Alicycliphilus denitrificans K601: one gene and its partner. The protein of the gene in region 1 interacts with the protein of each later gene in a pairwise test. Links are inferred from orthologs where the notes say so. Each region holds a gene or a part of one and is shown on either strand. Other genes may lie near its edges. The genes, in order: priA and ssb.

Region 1 (10,393 bases):
GCAACGGCCCATCGCGGCGGCGGCCACGCAGCCCTACGGCTGCAGCATCAAGTACAAGTGACCCGGGCGGCGGGCAGAAGGCCCGCGCCCCGGGGAATCACGCAAGCAGCAGCCAACCGAACCACGCGCCGGCGGCCAGCAGCAGCATGCTCACGAAGCGCTGCAGGCGGTGCCGGTCCAGCCCCTGCACGAGCCGCTGGCCCGCGAGCGAGCCGGCCAGCATCACCACGCCGCAGGCCAGCGCCAGCCCCCAGTCCAGCCGGTGCGCGGCGGCGTGCACGGCGCTGCTGGTCAGGGCCACGGGCAGCTGTATGGCCTGCGCTGCGGCCACGGCGAACTGCACCGGCTGGCGCCGCAGCATCAGCAGCGGCAGCAGCAGCACCGGCCCGCCCGTGCCTGTGAGTGCCGAGCCCACGCCCACCAGCAGCCCCAAGCCGGCCAGCGCGGGCCTGGGTAGCTGCGGCGCGGCCTCGGCGCCGGGCCCGCGCGCCGCAAGGCCGCGCCAGCCCGCGAACAGCACGAGCGCGGTCACGCCCGCGAGCAGCGCGCGCGCCGGCAGCGCATGCACCAGCAGCGCGCCGCCCACCGCGCCAGTCAGCGCCCCCAGCAGCAGCGGCGCGGTGCGCCGGGCCAGGGCCGGGTCGCGCCGCAGCGGGCGCAGCGCCACCAGCGCGGGCAGCGCGAACGCGAGCGAGGCCGCCGCGATGGCCTGCGCGGGCTCCACTCCGCCAAAGCGCGTGAGCACGGGCACGAGCAGCACACCGCCGATGCCCGTGGCGCCGATCAGCGCGCCGGCCAGCAGCACGGCGGGCAGGAGAATCCAGGCGTGGGCCAGCAGGTTCATGCCGGCGCGCGGGGCGTGGAGTGGACGGGATGGCCGGTGGGCATGGCGGGGGGGCTAGATGCCCGGATGGGCGGGCGGGCGCCGGGGCGGCGTTTTTCACTATTAATTATATAGCTTATAACGCTTTACAGGAAAGCACAGAAGCCCGTTTTCACATGAAATTCCAGCGCAGCGGCAGGCCCTTGCCGGTGTGGCGCGGGCGCATCGCTGCGCCGCCCGCAATGGACGGTGTGCCGGCGGTCGCCGCCGGATAATCGGCGGCCATGCATCCGCCGCGTCTTTCCCGCGCCGTGCGCGCCACGGCCCTGGCCTTCATGGGGCTGGGCTGCCTCGTTTCGCAGGCCCTGGCCGGCTCCCCGCACGAGGCGGCCGCGCCGCGCCCCTTCAGCCAGCCCGAGCCGCTGGCGCAGGAACTGCGCCATCGCATGGAGTCCCCCCTGGTACGCGAGCTGCAGGTGCGCCTGCGCCACGCCAAGTACCTGGCGCTGTACGACGTGGACGACCGCTACGGCCTGAAGACGCGCGAGACGGTGCGCAAGTTCCAGAAGGACCACGGCCTGCGCGAGACGGGCGTGGTGGACCAGGCCACCTGGGACCGGCTGCTGCCCAGGTCGCACAAGCCCACGGCCGCGGAGCTGGGCAACACCGACGTGGGCCCCTGGTTCACAGGCCCCGGGCAGGCAGGCTACATCCGGGAGCTGCAGCACCGGCTCAGGCAGGCGGGGCATTACCAGGGCGCGATCGACGGCGAGTTCCACGGCGCCACACAGCAGGCGATCAGCGGCTTCCGCGCCCGGGTGGGCCTGCCGGCCAGCCATGTGATGGACGAGCGCACCTGGGCCCGCCTGATCGCCAAGACGCGCAACCCGCGCTACGCGCAGCTGTTCGACGCGCCACCGGCGAGCACGCTCGCGCAGGCGCTGGACCCGCGCTGCGCCACGGGCCGGGTGGTGTGCATCTCGCGGGAGCAGAAAAGGATGTCGCTCGTGGTCGATGGCCGTACGTTGTTCACGCGCGAGGCGCGCTTCGCGCGCCCGGGCTGGGAGAGCGACAAGGGCGAGTTCCGCATCTGGTACATGAACAGCGACACGGTCTCGACCATCTTCGGCGAGCGCACACCCATGCCCTACGCCATCTTCTACGACGGCAACGTGGCCATCCACTATTCCGACGATTTCGACCAGGTGGGCTATGAGGGCGGTTCGCACGGCTGCAGCCAGCTCAGGGACTACCAGGTCTCCAAGTGGCTGTACGAGCAGGTCAGGGTGGGCGACAGGGTCGTGGTGTACTGACCCCGGTGGCTGGCGCATGGGCACGCTGCGACAATCACGCCCATGAGCAACACCTTCGCCCCCCTGCGCAACGACACCTTCCTGCGCGCCTGCCTGCGCCAGGCCACCGACTACACCCCCCTGTGGCTGATGCGCCAGGCCGGGCGCTACCTGCCCGAGTACAAGGCCACGCGCGCCAGGGCCGGCAGTTTCATGGGGCTGGCGACCAACGTGGATTACGCCACCGAGGTCACGCTGCAGCCGCTGGAGCGCTTCCCGCTGGACGCGGCGATCCTGTTCTCCGACATCCTCACCGTCCCCGACGCCATGGGCCTGGGCCTGTCGTTCGCCGAGGGCGAGGGCCCGCGCTTCGCCAAGGCGGTGCGCAGCGAGGCCGACGTCGCGCAGCTGGCCGTGCCCGACATGGACAGGCTGCGCTACGTGTTCGACGCCGTGACCAGCATCCGCCGCGCGCTCGACGGCCGCGTGCCGCTGATCGGCTTCTCGGGCAGCCCCTGGACGCTGGCCTGCTACATGGTCGAGGGCAAGGGCTCGGACGACTACCGCATGGTCAAGAGCCTGATGTACGCCCGCCCCGACCTGATGCACCGCATCCTGGCTGTGAACGCCGACGCCGTGGCCCGGTACCTGAACGCCCAGATAGACGCCGGCGCCCAGGCGGTGATGATCTTCGACAGCTGGGGCGGCGTGCTGGCCGACGGCATGTTCCAGCAGTTCAGCCTGGCCTACACGGCGCGCGTGCTCGCGCAGCTCCAGCGCACCGGGGCCGACGGCCAGCCCGTGCCGCGCATCGTCTTCACCAAGGGCGGCGGCATCTGGCTGCAGGACATGAAGGCGCTGGACTGCGAGGTGCTGGGCCTGGACTGGACGGCCAACCTGGGGCAGGCCCGCGCCATCGTCGGCGGCAGCGCGGGCGGCCCGGGCAAGGCGCTGCAGGGCAACATCGACCCCAACGTGCTGTTCGCCCCGCCCGAGGCGATCGCGGCCCAGGCGCGCGCCGTGCTCGACAGCTTCGGCACGCCCCATACCGACAAGGACACCACGGGCCCCACGCACATCTTCAACCTGGGCCACGGCATCAGCCAGCACACGCCGCCCGAGCATGTGGCGGCGCTGGTGGAGGCGGTGCACGGCCATTCGCGCAGCCTGCGCCGGCGGTAAACGCCTACTCACATGCGGCGCCCCGCGCGGGCCGGTTGTGCACAGACGGGGCCGGGTGTCGCGGGGCGACGATCCCCGGCTCATATACCGCATGCGATCCCCAAAAAAAAGGGACAACCGCGCAAGTCGTTGATTCATATAGGCATCGTGGCCATGCCGCTTTTGTAAGCAAGCTAAACAAACCACGCAGCGACAAGGGATTGCAGGGGATGACCGAAGGATATCAACAAAGTTATCCACAGAAAATTTGGACTTCTGCCGAATCCCTCGAAAAATCAAGCACTTGCCACCGAAAGTGCATGAGAAACCCCATGACTGCTGCCCGGCATACCACATTTTTGGGATGTTTTTGCCTATTGACAGCGCAGTTGTGCACATGTTTGGCGCAGCGGCAGCGGCGGGCCGTTCTGCCGCGACAATGTCCGCGCCGCACCGGGCGACATGACAAAGATCATTGATTCATAAGGGGTTTTCTTCGATGGCATGGGTAAATGCACTAGCACCAAGGCTAGCAGCCATGCGGCCTGCAGCCTGGTTCGTGCGGTTTTTCAACAAAGTTATCCACAGAACGCCCGTTTTTTGTGAACAAGGCTGTGGAGCCATGCCGGGCCACCCATGAGCGACGCTTTGCCGTGCCTGGTGCAGGTCGCCGTCAGCACCCCGGCCCACAGCGCCGTGGGCGACCTGCTGAGCTATGCCTGTGCCGCCCCGCTGGCGCCGGGCACGCTGGTGCGCGTGCCGCTGGGCGCGCGCGAGGTGCTGGGCGTGGTCTGGGACGCGCCCGCCGAGCCCTTGCCCCTGCCTGCGGGCATGGCGCCGCGCCCGGTGGCGGGCGTGCTCGAAGGCATCGCCCCGCTCGACGCCGCCTGGCGGCGCCTGGTGGCCTTCACGGCGCGCTACTACCAGCGCGCCCTGGGCGAGGTGGCGCTGGCCGCCCTGCCGCCGCAGCTGCGCGAGCTCACACCCGAGCAGCTCGCGCGGCGCATGCGCCGCCCCGCGGTCGGGGCAGCCGCGCAAGCACGTGAATCCGCTACTGAATCGGTAGCACTCAGCGCAGAGCAGGCAATCGCCGCAGCCGAAATTGAATCCAACCCCGGCCCCTTCCTGCTGTTCGGCAGCACCGGCAGCGGCAAGACCGAGGTCTACATGCACTGCGTGGCCCGGGCGCTGGCAGCCAGCCCCGCCGCGCAAGCCCTGGTGATGGTGCCCGAGATCAACCTCACACCGCAGCTGGAGGCGCGCTTTCGCGCGCGCTTCGCCCCCCTGTACGGCGAGGTCGCCGTGGTCAGCCTGCACAGCGGCATGACCAACCCGCAGCGCCTCAAGAGCTGGCTGGCCGCGCACCAGGGCGTGGCGCGCATCGTACTGGGCACGCGCATGGCGGTGTTCGCCAGCCTGCCGGGCCTGGCGCTGGTCGTGGCGGACGAGGAGCACGACGCCAGCTACAAGCAGCAGGAGGGCGCGCGCTACTCCGCGCGCGACCTGGCCGTCTGGCGCGCGCGCGAGCAGGGTGCCAAGGTGATCCTGGGCAGCGCTACGCCGTCGCTGGAGAGCTGGCACGCGAGCAGCCCCGAGGTGGGCCGCTACCAGCGCCTGGCCATGCCCGCCCGCATAGGCGCGGGCGAGTTGCCGCGCCTGCGCCTGGTGGACATGGGCCAGCAGCCGCGCGGGGCAGTGTTCTCGCCGCCGCTGCTGGCGGCCATCACCGAGCGCGTGGAGCGCGGCGAGCAATGCCTGGTGCTGCTCAACCGCCGGGGTTTCGCGCCCGTGCTGCACTGCCACGACTGCGGCTGGAAGAGCGACTGCCCGCACTGCAGCGCGCACCAGGTGTTCCACAAGATCGACCGCACGCTGCGCTGCCACCACTGCGGCTACGCGCAGCGCGTGCCGCGCGCCTGCCCCGCGTGCGGCAACCCGGACATCGCCCCCGTGGGCCGGGGCACGGAGCAGCTGGAGGAGCAGCTGGCCGCGCTGCTGCGCAACGTGATCACGCCCGGACGCCGCGCCGCGCGCGTGGCGCGCATGGACGCAGACACCACCCGCGCCAAGGGCGCGCTGGAGGAGCAGCTGGCCCAGGTGCATGCGGGCGAGGTGGACGTGCTCGTGGGCACGCAGATGGTGGCCAAGGGGCACGACTTCCGCCGCATCACGCTGGTGGCGGCCGTACAGCCCGACGGAGCGCTGTTCTCCAGCGACTTCCGCGCGCCCGAGCGCCTGTTCGCCCTGCTCATGCAGGCCGCGGGCCGCGCCGGGCGCGACGCGCAATACGTCGCCGCCCAGGCCAGCCCGCCCGAGATGTGGCTGCAGACCTGGCACCCCGACCACGCCGTCTACGCCGCGCTGCGCCGCCACGACTACCCGGCCTTCGCACAGCAGCAGCTGGCCGAGCGCCGCGAGGCCGGCATGCCGCCCTTCGCCTACCAGGCCCTGGTGCGCGCCGACGCGCGCACCCAGGAAGCGGCCCAGGCCTTCCTGCAGGCCGCCGCCGACGCCGCGCGCGCGGCGCAGCTGCCGGGGCTGGAGCAGGTGTTCATCTTCCCGCCCGTGCCGCTGACCGTGCAGCGCGTAGCCAACGTGGAGCGCGCGCAGATGCTGCTGGAGAGCCCCGGCCGCGGCGCGCTGCAGCGCTTCCTGGCCGCGTGGCAGCCGCTGCTGCATGCCGAGCGCGCGCGCCACCGCGCCCTGGTGCGCTGGCTCGTGGACGTGGATCCGCAGGCCATTTGAGTAGCGCTACCCGAATGAGCGCTGCAAGCGCTTACTCAGTAGGCGCTTGATGGCGAAAAGGCTCAAACCCTCTCGAAGATGGCCGCGATTCCCTGGCCGCCGCCGATGCACATGGTCACCAACGCGTAGCGCCCGCCCGTGCGGTGCAGCTCGGCAATCGCCTTGGTGGTGATGATGGCGCCCGTGGCGCCCACGGGGTGGCCGAGCGAGATGCCCGAGCCGTTGGGATTGACCTTGGCGGGATCGAAGCCCAGCTCCTGCGCCACGGCGCAGGCCTGGGCGGCGAAGGCTTCGTTGGCCTCGATCACATCCATGTCGCTGACCTTCAGGCCCGTGCGCGCCAGCACCTTCTGCGTGGCGGGCACGGGGCCTATGCCCATGTAGGCGGGCTCCACGCCCGCGTGCGCGTAGCCCACGAGGCGCGCCAGGGGCTTGAGGCCCAGCGCGGCCACGCGGTCGCCGGCGGCCAGCACCACGGCGGCGGCGCCGTCGTTGATGCCCGAGGCGTTGCCCGCGGTCACCGTGCCGCCTTCCTTCCTGAACGCGGGCTTCATGCCGGCGAGCACGTCGAGCGTGGTATCGGCGCGCACGTGCTCGTCGGTGTCGAACAGCACCGTGCCCTTGCGCGTGGCGATCTCGACGGGGACGATCTGCTCCTTGAAATGGCCGGCAGCGATGGCGGCGGCGGCGCGGCGCTGGCTCTCCAGCGCGAGCTGGTCCTGCATCTCGCGGCTGATCCTGTACCGCTCGGCCACGTTCTCGGCCGTGATGCCCATGTGCATCTTCTGCCACGGGTCGTGCAGGATGCCGAGCATGTAGTCGATGCTCTTGGCGTCGCCCATGCGCGCGCCCCAGCGCGCGGCCTGGTCGAAGTAGGGGCCGCGGCTCATGCTCTCGCTGCCGCCGCCCACGGCCACGTCGCAGTCGCCGTAACCGATGGCCTGCGCGGCGGACACAATGGCCTGCAGGCCCGAGCCGCACAGGCGGTTGACGTTGAACGCGGGCGTTTCGATGGGGCAGCCGGCGTCGATGGCGGCCACGCGGCTCAGGTACGCGTCCTTGGTGTCGGTGGGGATCACGTTGCCCATGACCACGTGGCCCACGGCGTCGGGCGCGATGCCCGCGCGGGCGATGGCGGCCTTCACGGCGGTGGTGGCGAGCTGGGTGTTGGGCACGTCCTTGAGGCTGCCGCCGAAGGTGCCGATGGCGGTGCGGGCGGTGCTGACGATGAAGACGTCGCGCTGGGTCATGGTGCTTCCTTTCATTGGCCGCGAAACTGCGGCGGGCGTTTGGCGAAGAAGGCCTCTATGCCTTCGCGCATGTCCGCGGTGCGGGCGCACGCGCCGAAGGCCTGCGCCTCGGCCGCGAGCTGCTCGGGCAGGCTGCGGCCTGCGCTGCCGCGCATCAGGCGGCGCATGCGGCCGTAGGCCACGGTGGGGCCGGCGGCGATGCGCGCGGCGAAGGCCTGCGCGGCGGCGTCCAGCTCGGCGGCGGGCAGCACGCGGTTGACCAGGCCCAGGCGCAGCGCGTCGGCGGCGGTGAAGGTCTCGCCCAGCAGCGCGATCTCCAGCGCGTGGCGCAGGCCCACCAGGCGCGGCAGCGCCCAGGAAGCGCCCACGTCGCAGCTCGTGCCGAGGTTGATGTAGGCCAGGTTGAACTTCGTGCCCTCGGCCGCGAGCACGAAGTCGCACATCAGCATCAGCGACAGGCCCGCGCCCGCCGCCGCGCCATGCACCTGGGCGATGACGGGGGCGTCCAGCGCTTCCAGCAGCACCAGGGCCTCGTTGAGCGGCTCCAGCAGGTCCTTGGCGCCCTGCACCGGGTCGGCGCGCAGGGTGGCCAGATCGCCCCCGGCGACGAAGGCGCGGCCGCTGCCCTGCAGCAGCACGGCGCGCACGCCAGAGTCTTGCGCGATGGCACGCACGGCGCCCAGCAGCGCGATCGCGGTGGGCACGTCGAGCGCGTTCATGGCCTCGGGGCGGTCGAAGCGCAGCGTGGCGATGGCGCCCTGGCGCGTGTGGATTAAGGGAGTGGTGGTCATGCGGTGCTACTTGAACGATAGCTTCCAGCGCTTGATGGACAAGCGCTGGAGGCCATTTTGACTATGAATAAAGCGCCTCGATCTCGGCGGCGTAGGCCTTGTAGATGCTGGAGCGGCGCACCTTCATGGTGGCGGTGACCTCGCCGTCGTCGTGGTCCAGCTCTTTGGTGAGCAGGTGGAACTTGCGGATCTGCGCCACCTGGGCCAGCCTGGCGTTGCCGCAGGCGATCTCCGCGTTGATGAGCTCGCGCACCTCGGGCGTCTCGACCAGCGAGCGGAAATGCGTGAACGCGATGCGCCGCGCCTCGGCCCACTTGCCCACGGTCTCGTAGTCGATCATCACCAGCGCGCCGACGAACTTGCGCCCCTCAGCCACGATGACGCACTCCTTGATGTAGGGGCTGGCCTTCATGGTGTTCTCGATCTCGGACGGCGTGAGGTTCTTGCCGCCCGCGGTGATCATGATGTCCTTGAGGCGGTCCACGATCCTGATCTGGCCGCCTTCCTCGCGCACCACGTCGCCCGTGTGCAGCCAGCCGTCCACGATGGACGTGGCCGTGGCCTCGGGGTTCTTGTAGTAGCCCGCGAACACCATCTCGCCGCGGATCTGCAGCTCGCCGTTGTCCGCGACGCGGTACTCAACGCCCTCCGTGACGGGGCCGACGGTGCCCACGCTCACGTGGTCGAGGTCGTGGCCCGTGACCATGCCGGTCGATTCGGTCAGGCCGTAGACCTCGATGAGCGGCACGCCCAGGGTGCGGAAGAATCGCACCACGTCGGGCGCAATGGGCGCGGCGCCGGTCAGCGCCACGCGCGCGTCGCGCAGGCCTATGAAGTTCTGCAGCGCGCGCAGCACCAGCCAGTAGTGCAGGGCATGGCGCAGGCGCTCGCCCAGCGTCCACTGGCCGTGCGGCTTCTCGGCCAGCGGGGCGCAGGCGGCCATGGCGCGCTGGAAGAGATGCCGGCGCAGCGGGCCGGTCTCCTGCATCTTGATGGTGATGGCCGAGTGCAGCTTCTCCCAGATGCGCGGCACGCCCAGGAACATGGTGGGCGCGACTTCCCGCAGGTCTTCCTGCACGGTGCGGATGGATTCGCCGAAGTTCACCGTTGAACCCAAGTAGACGGGGCAGAAGGTGGTGAGCATCTGCTCGGCCACGTGGCACAGCGGCAGGTAGGACAGGTGCGTGGTGTGCGCGTCCAGGCGCAGGCGCTCGATGATGCCGGGGCTGACGCCGCGCATGTTGCGCCACGAAATCATCGCGCCCTTGGGCTTGCCCGTGGAGCCCGAGGTGTAGATCATCAGCCCCACGTCGTCGAGCTTCTGGCGCGCCAGCAGCTCGTCGATCAGCGCCTGGCTGTGCACGCCCGCGCCCAGGCGCTCCACCTCGTCGAAGGTGGTGATGAGCGCGCGGTGCTCGGGCGCGAAGCTGCGCAGGCCCTTGGTCTCCATGACGATGATCTTCTTCAGGCGCGGGAGCTGGTCTAGCGCCTCCAGCACCTTGTCGGTCTGCTCCTGGTCCTCGCAGACCATGATGTCGATGTCGGCATGGCCGACCACGTAGGCCACCTCGGCCGTGGGGCTGGTGGGGTACACGCCCACGGTGATGCCGCCCGCCAAGCCCGCGCCCATCTGCGCGAGCACCCATTCGATGCGGTTCTCGGCGATCACGCCCACGTGGCCGCCCGCGGGCAGCCCCAGCTGCAGCAGGCCCTGGCCGAAATGCGCGGCGCGCTCGTAGTACTGCGCCCAGGTCACGGGCTTCCAGATGCCGAAGTCCTTTTGCCGGATGGCCACGCGCTGGGCATCGCGCTGCGCGCGCTGGCGCAGCATCTGGGGCAGGGTGAGTTCGGGAAGATTCATGAGAGCCAGCGCTTGCGGCGCTTGTAATGCTTGACGTCCTTGAAGCTCTTGGCCTCGCCGCCGCCGCCCATGCCGAGGTAGAACTCGCGCACGTCGGGGTCGTTCGCCAGGCGCTCGGCCGTGCCGTCGATGACGATCTTGCCGTTTTCCATGATGTAGCCGCTGTGCGCCACGGCCAGCGCCACGGTGGCGTTCTGCTCCACGAGCAGCATGGAGGTGCCGCGCTCGGCGTTGATGCGCGCGATGATGCCGAAGATGTCCTCGGTGAGCTTCGGCGACAGGCCCAGCGAGGGCTCGTCGAGCAGGATCAGCTCGGGCTGGGCGATGAGCGCGCGGCCGATCGCCAGCATCTGCTGCTCGCCGCCCGACAGGTACCCGGCCAGGCCCTTGCGCCGCTCGTGCAGGCGCGGGAAATATTCGTACACCAGGTCGAAGTCGGGCTTGGCGGCACCGTCGCGCCCGGCGAGCGC
Region 2 (10,400 bases), 400 kb from region 1 along the record:
AGCGCCCGGTGTGGCTGGCCTCGTTGGCAGCCACCTCCTCGGGTGTGCCCACGGCCACCACGGTGCCGCCGCCCGCGCCGCCCTCGGGGCCCATGTCGATGACCCAGTCGGCGGTCTTGATCACGTCGAGGTTGTGCTCGATGACGACGATGGTGTTGCCCGCGTCGCGCAACTGCAGCAGCACCTTGAGCAAGAGCGCTATGTCGGCGAAGTGCAGGCCGGTGGTGGGCTCGTCCAGGATGTAGAGCGTGCGGCCCGTGTCGCGCCGGCTCAGCTCCTGCGCCAGCTTGACGCGCTGGGCCTCGCCGCCCGAGAGCGTGGTGGCGCTCTGGCCCAGGCGGATGTAGGACAGACCCACGTCCAGCAGCGTCTGCAGCTTGCGCGCGATGGCGGGCACGTCCTTGAAGAAGGCGTAAGCGTCCTCCACCGTGAGCTGCAGGATCTGCGCGATGTTCCTACCCTTCCACTGCACCTCCAGCGTCTCGCGGTTGTAGCGCTGGCCGTGGCACACGTCGCAGGGCACGTAGACGTCGGGCAGGAAATGCATCTCCACCTTGACCACGCCGTCGCCCTGGCAGGCCTCGCAGCGCCCGCCGCCGGACGCCTGCGACACGTTGAACGAGAAGCGTCCCGGGCCGTAGCCGCGCTCTTTGGCGGTGTTGGTCTCGGCCATGAGTTCGCGGATCGGCGTGAACAGCCCCGTGTAGGTGGCGGGGTTGCTGCGCGGCGTGCGGCCTATGGGCGACTGGTCCACGTTGATGACCTTGTCGAAATAGTCCAGGCCCTCCAGCGCCTGGTGCGGCGCGGGCTCCTCATGGGCGCGGTGGATCTGGCGCGCGGCGGCCTTGTGCAGCGTGTCGTTGACCAGCGTGCTCTTGCCCGAGCCGGACACGCCGGTCACGCAGGTCAACAGGCCCACGGGGAACTCCACGCTCACGCTGCGCAGGTTGTTGCCCGTGGCGCCCAGAACGCGCACGGCCTGCAGCCGCCCCTGCGTGGCGTGGTGGCCGGCCAGGCGCTCCTTCCTGCGCTGGCTGGCGGCCGTTTCGGGGAAGCGCGGCTTCGGCTTTTTCCCCCCCTCGGGCGCCGCCGCCTGCTCCAGCACCGGCAGCCAGGGCGTGCGCCGCGCGGGCACGGGCAGGCTGCGCGCGCCGCTCAGGAACTGGCCGGTGAGCGAGCCGGGGTTGGCGCACAGCTCGGCATAGGTGCCCTGGGCCATCACGCGCCCGCCGTGCACGCCGGCGCCGGGGCCCATGTCCACGCAGTGGTCGGCGGCGCGGATCATGTCCTCGTCGTGCTCGACCACGATGACGCTGTTGCCCAGGTCGCGCAGCCGCGTGAGGGTGGCGATGAGGCGGTCGTTGTCGCGCTGGTGCAGGCCTATGCTGGGCTCGTCGAGCACGTACATCACGCCCGTGAGGCCGCTGCCGATCTGGCTCGCCAGGCGGATGCGCTGCGCCTCGCCGCCGGAGAGGGTCTCGGCGCTGCGCGCCAGGCTCAGGTAGGACAGGCCCACGTCGTTGAGGAAGGACAGGCGCGCAGCGATCTCGCGCACGATCTTGCCGGCGATCTCGGCCTTGGCGCCCGACAGGCGCAGCGCGCCGAACCAGTCCTGCGCGTCGGCCAGCGTCATGTGGCTCACATCATCGATGCCGCGCGCGGCGTCGCCCTCGCCCACCCGCACGTACCGCGCCTCGCGGCGCAGGCGCGCACCCCCGCATTCGGCGCAGGGCTGGGACTGGCGGTAGCGCGCAAGGTCCTCGCGCACCACGGCCGAGTCCGTCTCGCGCCAGCGCCGCGCCATGTTGGGCAGGATGCCCTCGAACGGGTGGCTGCGGACGATGGGCTTGCCCTTGCTGCTGCCGCTGCCCTGCAGGTAGCTGAAAGCGATCTCCTCCTCGCCCGAGCCGTGCAGGACGACCTGGCGCACGCGCTCGGGCAGCTGCTCGAAGGGCGTGTCCACGTCGAAGCCGTAGTGCCGCGCCAGGCTCTCGAGCATGGCGAAGTAGTAGCCGTTGCGCCGGTCCCAGCCCTTGATGGCGCCGCTGGCCAGGCTGAGCGACGGGAAGGCCACCACGCGCGCGGCATCGAACAGCTCCTGCTGGCCCAGCCCGTCGCAGGCCGGGCAGGCGCCCGTGGGCGAGTTGAACGAGAACAGCCGCGGCTCCAGCTCGGGCAGCGCGTAGCTGCACACGGGGCAGGCGAACCTGGCGGAGAACAGGTGCTCGCGCCCCGTGTCCATCTCCAGCGCCAGCACGCGGCCCGCACCCTCGCTGCCGCCCACGCGCAGCACGGCCTCGATGCTCTCGGCCAGGCGCTGGCGCGCGTCCGGGCGCACCTTCAGGCGGTCGATCACGACGTCGATGTCGTGCTTCTCGTTCTTCTTGAGCTCGGGCAGCGCCTCGTGTTCGTGGATCTGCCCGTCCACCCGCAAGCGCACGTAGCCCAGCGCCAGCATCTGCTCGAACAGCTCGGCGAACTCGCCCTTCTTTTGCCGCGCCACCGGGGCCAGCAGCATCAGGCGCGTGTCCTCGGGCAGGGCCAGCACGGCATCGACCATCTGGCTCACGGTCTGCGCGGCCAGGGGCAGGCCATGGTCGGGGCAGTAGGGCGTGCCTGCGCGCGCGTAGAGCAGGCGCAGGTAGTCGTGGATCTCGGTCACCGTGCCCACGGTGGAGCGCGGGTTGTGGCTGGTGGCCTTCTGCTCGATGGAGATCGCCGGCGACAGGCCTTCGATCAGGTCCACGTCGGGCTTGTCCAGGCGCCCCAGGAACTGGCGCGCATAGGCCGACAGGCTCTCCACGTAGCGGCGCTGGCCCTCGGCATACAGGGTGTCGAACGCGAGGCTGGACTTGCCCGAGCCCGACAGCCCCGTGATGACCACAAGCTGGTTGCGCGGTATGTCCAGGTCGATGTTCTTGAGGTTGTGCGTGCGCGCGCCGCGGATGCTGATCTGCCCGGCGCCGCGCAGCACCTGCGCCAGCGGGCGTCCTGCGTCCGGCGCGCTCAGAGGGGCGGGTAGTGGGGCGGTATCGGCCATCGCTGGGTGCTCGAAGAAAACCCACCATGATAGGGCAGCGCCCGATGCGCGGCAGGCCCTTGGCCCGGACCGGGAAACCCGCGCTGCGCCACAATGCGGCTTTTGCCTGAACACTGCCTGCCCCCGTGTCGGACACAACCACCTCCCCATCCCCGCCCGCCGCCGCGGCCCCCGCCTCGCGCATGACGGCGCTGGAGCGGCGCTCCAGCCTCGGCCTGGCGGCCATCTTCGCCATGCGCATGCTGGGGTTGTTCCTGGTGCTGCCCGTATTCATGCTGGAGGCGCGCAAGTACGCCGGCGGCGACGACCCCGCGCTCGTGGGGCTGGCCATGGGCATGTACGGGCTCACGCAGGCGTTCTTCCAGCTGCCGCTGGGCATGGCGTCCGACCGCTTCGGCAGGAAGCGCGTCATCGCGCTCGGCCTGCTGGTGTTCGCCGCGGGCAGTCTGGTGGCGGCGCTGGCCGACTCGGTCATGGGCCTGCTGGTGGGCCGGGCGCTGCAGGGCGCCGGGGCGGTGTCGGCCGCCGTCACCGCGCTGCTGGCCGACCAGACGCGCGACGCCGTGCGCACCAAGGCCATGGCGCTCGTGGGCATGAGCATCGGCCTGATGTTCGCCGTGGCGCTGGTGGCGGCGCCCTTCCTGGCCGCCCACGTCGGCCTGTCGGGCCTGTTCGTGCTCACGTTCGCGCTGGCGCTGGCCGGCGTGGCGCTGATCCTGTGGGTGGTGCCGCCCGAGACGCGCCACCACGGCGCCGCGCCCCAGGGCCGCCCGTCCGACGTATGGCGCCATGCCGACCTGCTGCGCCTGAACCTGGGCGTGTTCGCGCTGCACACCATACAGATGGCCATGTGGGTGGCCGTACCCGCCATGCTGGTGCAGGCGGGCCTGCCCAAGGACGTGCACTGGCACGTCTACCTGCCCGCGCTGGTGCTATCGGTCGTCGCCATGGGAGGGCTGCTCGCCATGGAGCGGCGCGGGCGGCTGCGCGCGGCCCTGCTGCTGTCGATCGGCCTGATCGCGCTGGTGCAGGCCGCCCTGGGGGGGCTGGTGGCCGGCGGCGTCGCGCCCACCGTGGCGCTGCTCGGCACGCTGCTGTTCGTGTTCTTCTGCGGCTTCAACATGCTGGAGGCCACGCAGCCCAGCCTGGTCTCGCGCATGGCCCCGGCCCATCTGCGCGGCGCGGCCCTGGGCGCGTACAACACGCTGCAGTCCCTGGGCCTGTTCGCCGGGGGCGCCCTGGGCGGAGCCCTGGCCAAGTGGGCGGGCGCGGGCGGGCTGTTCGCCGCCACGGCGCTGCTGGCCGCCCTGTGGCTGGCGCTCACCTGGCCGCTGCGGCCCGTGGGGCGCGGCGGCCACTGATTTTTTTCGCCCTCGCCGCATCAAGCGGCCCCAAGGCCGCTATGCTGCGCACCTGCGGCCTCGCAGGGGCCGCTCGAGCAGGCTCATCTGGCCCGGAAATCCTCTCCTGCCTTCCGGGCTGACGCACAAAGGATCTTTCCCCATGGCATCCGTCAACAAAGTCATCATCGTCGGCAACCTCGGCCGCGACCCCGAAATGCGCACCTTCCCCAGCGGCGACCAGGTGGCCAACGTGCGCATCGCCACCACCGACCGCTGGCGCGACAAGAACACCGGCGAGAACAAGGAAGCCACCGAGTGGCACAGCGTGGTCTTCAACGGCCGCCTGGCCGAGATCGTGGGCCAGTACCTGCGCAAGGGCTCGCAGGTGTACGTGGAAGGCAGCCTGCGCACGCGCAAGTGGACCGACCAGAGCGGCCAGGAGCGCTACACCACCGAGATCCGCGCCGACACCATGCAGATGCTGGGCAGCCGCGCCGGCTCCGGCGGCGGCCAGGGCGGCGGCTATGACGACGGCGGCTACGGCGGCGATGGCGGCGGCTACGAGGCCCCGCGCCGCGCCGCGCCCGCCCCGCGCCCCGCGCCACCCGCTGCCCGCCCCGCCCCGGCGCCCGTGGCCCAGCCGCCGCGCGCGGCCTCGGGCTTCGACGACATGGACGACGACATTCCGTTCTGAACGCCGTCCCGCCCCAACGGCAACGGGCGCCCCAGGGCGCCCGTTTGCTATTGTGGTGATAGCTGCCAGCGCTTGATGGACAAGCGCTGGAGCCAAAAAAACACCGTCAGTGCACGACCATCAGCGAGAACGGCCAGACGTAGGCCTGCATGGTCACGTACAGGCCCACCAGGCAGGCCAGCGCGATGGAGTGGAAGAACACGTAGCGCAGGATGTCGCCCTCGTGGTCGAACCAGCGCGTGGCGGTGGAGGCCACGACGATGGACTGCGCGTCGATCATCTTGCCCATCACGCCGCCCGAGCTGTTGGCCGCGCCCATGAGGTTGGGCGAGAGGTGCAGCTGCTCGGCCGCCACCTTCTGCATGCCGCCGAAGAGCACGTTCGACGCCGTGTCCGAGCCCGTGAGCGCCACGCCCAGCCAGCCCATCAGCGTGCCGAAGAACGGGTAGAGCACGCCCGTGTTGGCGAAGGCCAGGCCCAGCGTGGTGTCGGTGCCCGAGTAGCGCGTGAGCGTGCCCAGCGCCAGCATGAGCACGATGGTCAGCAGCGAGTACTTCACGAGCCACAGCGTCTTGAAGAAGGTGCGCACGATGGCGACCGGGTTGTACTTCATGACGAAGGCGCTCACGATGGCCGACAGCAGGATGCCCGTGCCGGTGGCCGACAGGAGGTTCAGCGTGTAGACCGCGCCTTCCTTCGTGGGCTTGGCGACCACGGGCGGCACCTTCTCGATCATGTTGTGCAGGCCTTCCATGGGGAAGGCGGGCGCGAAGACGCCGTTGAGCCAGGTCTTGACCGAAGGCAGGCCCCAGATGAAGACGAACACCGACAGGATCACCCAGGGCGTCCAGGCCGCCACCAGCGCCTGCGTGCTGTGGCGCGTGACGGGCTTGGCCGGCTTGGCCTCGGCGGCGCTCACGTCATGGTGGCGCAGCGAGGCCGAAGTCCAGACCGTCCTGGGCTTCCACACGCGCAGGAAGGCCACGAGGCAGACCATGGAGACGATGGCGGCGATGATGTCCACCAGCTCCGGCCCGATGTAGTTGGACACCAGGAACTGCGGGATGGCGAAGGACACGCCCGTCACCAGGATGGCGGGCCAGATCTCCATCATGCCCTTGCGCCCGGCGAAGGCCCAGATGAGCCAGAACGGCACCAGCAGCGAGAAGAAGGGCAGCTGGCGGCCGATCATGGCCGTCACTTCCATGAGGTCGTAGCCGTGCACCTTGGCCAGCGTGATCACCGGCGTGCCCAGCGCGCCGAAGGCCACGGGCGCGGTGTTGGCGATCAGCGACAGGCCCGAGGCCGCCAGCGGCGAGAAGCCCAGGCCGATGAGGATGGCCGCCGTCACCGCCACGGGCGTGCCGAAGCCCGCCGCGCCCTCGAAGAAGGCGCCGAAGCAGAACGCGATCAGGAGCAGCTGGATGCGCCGGTCCTCGGTGATGCCCGAGAGCGAGTCCTGCAGCACGGCGAAGCTGCCGTTCTGCTCGGTGAGCTGGTGCAGGAAGATGATGTTGAGCACGATCCAGCCGATCGGCAGCAGCCCCGTGAAGCCGCCCAGCAGCGCCGCGCGCCCCGCCATGTCGGCCGGCATGCCATAGACGAAGATGGCCACGAGCAGCGCCGCGGCCAGGCCCATGCCCGCGGCGATGTGCGCCTTGATGTGGAAGAAGCCCAGAGCCGCGAGCATGACCACCACCGGCACCGCTGCCAGCGCGGTGGAGATGACCATGTTGCCCAGTGGGTCGTAGATTTGTTGCCAGACCATAGCCTGTGCCCCCTTGTTGTTGTCCCGGTTTTGGAAGGAAGAGCGCCCGTGCGTCCAGGAGCGGTGGATTACCGGCTGGCAAGCGGCGCGGACGAGACTGTAGAAAGCCCGCCAGCAGTCCAGCGTGAAAAATCCGGAGACCGACCCTGAAGCAATTTCACACCATAGCGAAGACCCGGGTCCGGCGCCCGGCTTATTCGGGTATTCACCAATCCCGCCGGGCCCCCAGGCGCAGGCGCTCAGCCGTCCACCGTCGCAATCACGCCACCGCCCAGGCATACCTCGCCGTCGTACAGCACGGCGGACTGGCCCGGCGTCACGGCCCACTGGGCCTCGGGGAACTGCAGGCTGAAGGCGCCGCCCTGCGCGGCCAGCACGGTGCAGGCCGCGTCCTGCTGGCGGTAGCGCGTCTTGGCCGCGCAGGCGCCCGGGGCGGGGGGGCGGCCGGCGACCCAGCTTGCGTCCTGCGCGGCCAGCCGGTGCGACAGCAGCCAGGGGTGGTCATGGCCCTGCACCACGCGCAGGGTGTTGGTGGCGAGTTCCTTGCGCGCAACGAACCAGGGCGCATGCTCGCCGCCGCCGCGCTGCGCCCCCTTTTCCTTCACGCCGCCGATGCCCAGCCCCTGGCGCTGGCCCAGCGTGTAGAACGACAGGCCCACGTGGCGGCCCAGCCTGCGGCCCCGGTCGTCCAGGATGGGGCCGGGCTCGTGGCTGATGTAGCGGTTGAGGAACTCGCGGAACGGCCGCTCGCCGATGAAGCAGATGCCGGTCGAGTCCTTCTTCTTCGCGTTGGGCAGACCGATCTCCTCGGCGATGCGGCGCACCTCGGTCTTCCTCAGCTCGCCCACGGGGAACAGCGTGCGCGCGAGCTGCTCCTGGTTCAGCCGGTGCAGGAAGTAGCTCTGGTCCTTGGCCGGGTCCAGCCCCTTGAGCAGCTCAAACAGGCCCGTGGCCGGGTTGTGGCGCACGCGGGCGTAGTGGCCCGTGGCGATCTTCTCGGCGCCCAGGCGCATGGCGTGGTCCAGGAAGGCCTTGAACTTGATCTCGGCATTGCACAGCACGTCGGGGTTGGGCGTGCGGCCGGCCTGGTACTCGCGCAGGAACTCGGCGAACACGCGGTCCTTGTACTCGGCCGCGAAGTTCACGTGCTCGATCTCGATGCCGATCACGTCGGCCACGCTGGCGGCGTCCAGGAAGTCCTGGCGGCTGGAGCAGTATTCGCTGTCGTCGTCATCTTCCCAGTTCTTCATGAAGATGCCGACCACCTCGTGGCCCTGCTGCTTGAGGAGGTGGGCCGTGACGGCCGAATCGACGCCGCCCGAGAGGCCCACGACGACGCGCTGCTTGGTGGATGCTGTCATCGCCCCGATTGTATTTTTTGCGGCGCCGGCGCACTGCGCGGGCGCGCGGAGCGCGTGGCCACCAGCAGGTCGTAGAGCTGCTGGGCCGCGGGCGAGAGCGATTTGCCCCGGCGCTTGATGAGCCCCATCTGCCGCGTGACCACGGGCTCCACGAGCGGGATCGACACCAGCGTGGGATGGTCCCTGCCCGGCATGGCCAGGCTGGGCACTGCGGCCACGCCCAGGCCCGCCTCCACGAGGCCGAGCAGCGTGGTCACGTGCTTGGCCTCGTACAGGCACTGGGGACGGTCGGGCACGTTGGCCAGGGCCAGGTCCATGAGCAGGCGGTTGCCCGAGGTCTTGCCCACCGACATGAAGTCGTGCCGCCCGAGCTCGGCCCAGGTCACCTTCTTGCGGCGCGCGAGCGCATGGTCGCGGCGGCAGGCGGCCACGAAGCGCTCGGCCAGCACGGGCTTGAACTCGATCTCGGCCTCCTGGCTGCCGATGAAATTCAGGCCGAAGTCGGCATCGCCCTGCGCCACGGCCACCAGCACCTCGTTCGCGCTCGCGTCGTGCACCTTCACGCGGATGCGCGGAAAGCGCTCGTGGTAGCGCTTGACCACCTGCGGCAGGAAGTAATACACGGCCGACGGCACGCAGGCAATGGTCACCTCGCCCATGCGGCGCGCGGCCACGTCGCCCAGGCCCATGAGCATGCCGTCCAGGTCGTCGAGCCACTGCTGCGTCTTGCGCGCGAAGTCGCGGCCCACGGCCGTGAGCGTCACGCGCCGCGTGGTGCGGTCGAGCAGGCGCACGCCCAGCGCCTCTTCGAGCTTCTCGATGCGGCGGCTGAAGGCCGGCTGCGAGAGGTGGATGGACTCGGCCGCCGCCCGGAAGCTCTGCAGCTCGGCCACGGCGGCGAAGGCCTGGATATCGGCGAGGTCGAACTTGATGTTCATGGCGCACGGGTCGTGGTGATCGACCATCCATTGCGCCATATGCATCAATCGTTGTCAACAATGCAATTCACAGAATATCCGGGGCCGCGCACCATGCCGCCCCATGAGCTACGAACTTCCCTGCATCCTGATGCGCGGCGGCACCTCCCGGGGGCCGTTCTTCCTGGCCGACTGGCTGCCGCAAGACCCCGGGGTGCGCGACCGCATGCTGCTCGCGGCGCTGGGCTCGCCGCACGAGCTGCAGATCGACGGGCTGGGCGGCGGCAACTCGCTCACGAGCAAGGTGGCCATCGTCTCGCGCTCCCGGCACGCCGGGTGCGACGTGGACTACCTCTTCGCCCAGGTCAGCGTGGAGGAGGCGCGCGTGGACACGAGCCCCAACTGCGGCAACATGCTGGCGGGCGTGGGCCCCTTCGCCATCGAGCAAGGCCTGGTACCCGCCGCACCCGGCGCTGGCACCACGCTGGTGCGGGTGTTCAACGTCAACACGCGCTCGCGCATCGACGTGCGCGTGTGCACATGCAACGGCCGCGTGCTGTACGAGGGCGACGTGCGCATCGACGGCGTGCAGGGCACGGCGGCGCCGGTGCTGCTGAGCTTCCTGGATGCCTGGGGCTCGGTCACCGGCAGCCTCTTTCCCACGGGCCGGCGCACCGACACCATCGACGGCGTCGAGCTCACCTGCATCGACGCGGCCCAGGTCATGGTGCTCGTGCGCGCCCGTGACCTGGGCCTGCGCGGCGACGAGGCGCCCGCAACGCTCGATGCCGATGGCGCGCTCCTCGCGCGCCTGGAGTCCCTGCGCCGCACGGCCGGCCTGCGCATGGGCCTGGGCGACGTATCGGACAGCGTGCTGCCCAAGCCCGTGATCGTCGCGCCCGGCGCCCGGCCCGGCCAGATCGTCTCGCGCTACTTCACGCCCCGGCGCTGCCACCGCTCGCATGCGGCCACGGGCGCCATCGGCGTGGCTGCGGCGCTCGCCCTGCCGGGCACGGTGGCCCATGGCGCGCAGTGGCGGCCGGGCGCCGGCACCCATCGCGTGGCCGTGCAGCACCCCGCGGGCCGCATCGAGGTGGACGTCGAGCTCGGCGGAGCGCACGCGGACCCGCAGCTGCGCCAGGCCTGCCTCGTGCGCACGGCCCGAAAGATCCTCGAAGGCACCTTGTACGTGCCGGACCACGCGCTGGCCTGAACCGGCCGCGCCTTTTTCCCTTCAGCAACCCAACGACAAGGAGACCCCATCCATGACCCGATCC

Evidence for each region.
Region 2: the proteins of priA (region 1) and ssb interact in binary tests that used the Escherichia coli proteins (3 or more experiments, as listed by UniProt). The link is inferred for Alicycliphilus denitrificans K601 from one-to-one orthologs.

What each region holds. Positions count from the first base shown.
Region 1 is NC_015422.1:4,451,819-4,462,211, forward strand. What follows is about bases 3,485-6,466. They hold priA (replication restart helicase PriA), read left to right. Parts: upstream 3,485-3,912; coding sequence 3,913-6,021; downstream 6,022-6,466. Other genes in these bases: ALIDE2_RS21130 (acetyl-CoA C-acyltransferase family protein), read right to left, coding at 6,084-6,466. Outside these bases: ALIDE2_RS21105 (redoxin domain-containing protein), read left to right, coding at 1-61; ALIDE2_RS21110 (sulfite exporter TauE/SafE family protein), read right to left, coding at 98-844; ALIDE2_RS21115 (L,D-transpeptidase family protein), read left to right, coding at 1,108-2,136; hemE (uroporphyrinogen decarboxylase), read left to right, coding at 2,179-3,297; more of ALIDE2_RS21130, read right to left, coding at 6,467-7,271; ALIDE2_RS21135 (enoyl-CoA hydratase/isomerase family protein), read right to left, coding at 7,283-8,062; ALIDE2_RS21140 (AMP-dependent synthetase/ligase), read right to left, coding at 8,124-9,923; ALIDE2_RS21145 (ABC transporter ATP-binding protein), read right to left, coding at 9,920-10,393.
Region 2 is NC_015422.1:4,856,281-4,866,680, forward strand. What follows is about bases 3,322-6,310. They hold ssb (single-stranded DNA-binding protein), read left to right. Parts: upstream 3,322-4,543; coding sequence 4,544-5,077; downstream 5,078-6,310. Other genes in these bases: ALIDE2_RS22935 (MFS transporter), read left to right, coding at 3,322-4,401; ALIDE2_RS22945 (L-lactate permease), read right to left, coding at 5,184-6,310. In the rest of the region: excinuclease ABC subunit UvrA, read right to left, coding at 1-3,040; more of ALIDE2_RS22935, read left to right, coding at 3,223-3,321; more of ALIDE2_RS22945, read right to left, coding at 6,311-6,845; tRNA 2-thiouridine(34) synthase MnmA, read right to left, coding at 7,085-8,206; ALIDE2_RS22955 (LysR family transcriptional regulator), read right to left, coding at 8,203-9,144; ALIDE2_RS22960 (4-oxalomesaconate tautomerase), read left to right, coding at 9,248-10,336; ALIDE2_RS22965 (Bug family tripartite tricarboxylate transporter substrate binding protein), read left to right, coding at 10,389-10,400. UniProt on the Escherichia coli protein: Plays an important role in DNA replication, recombination and repair. Binds to ssDNA and to an array of partner proteins to recruit them to their sites of action during DNA metabolism. Acts as a sliding platform that migrates on DNA via reptation.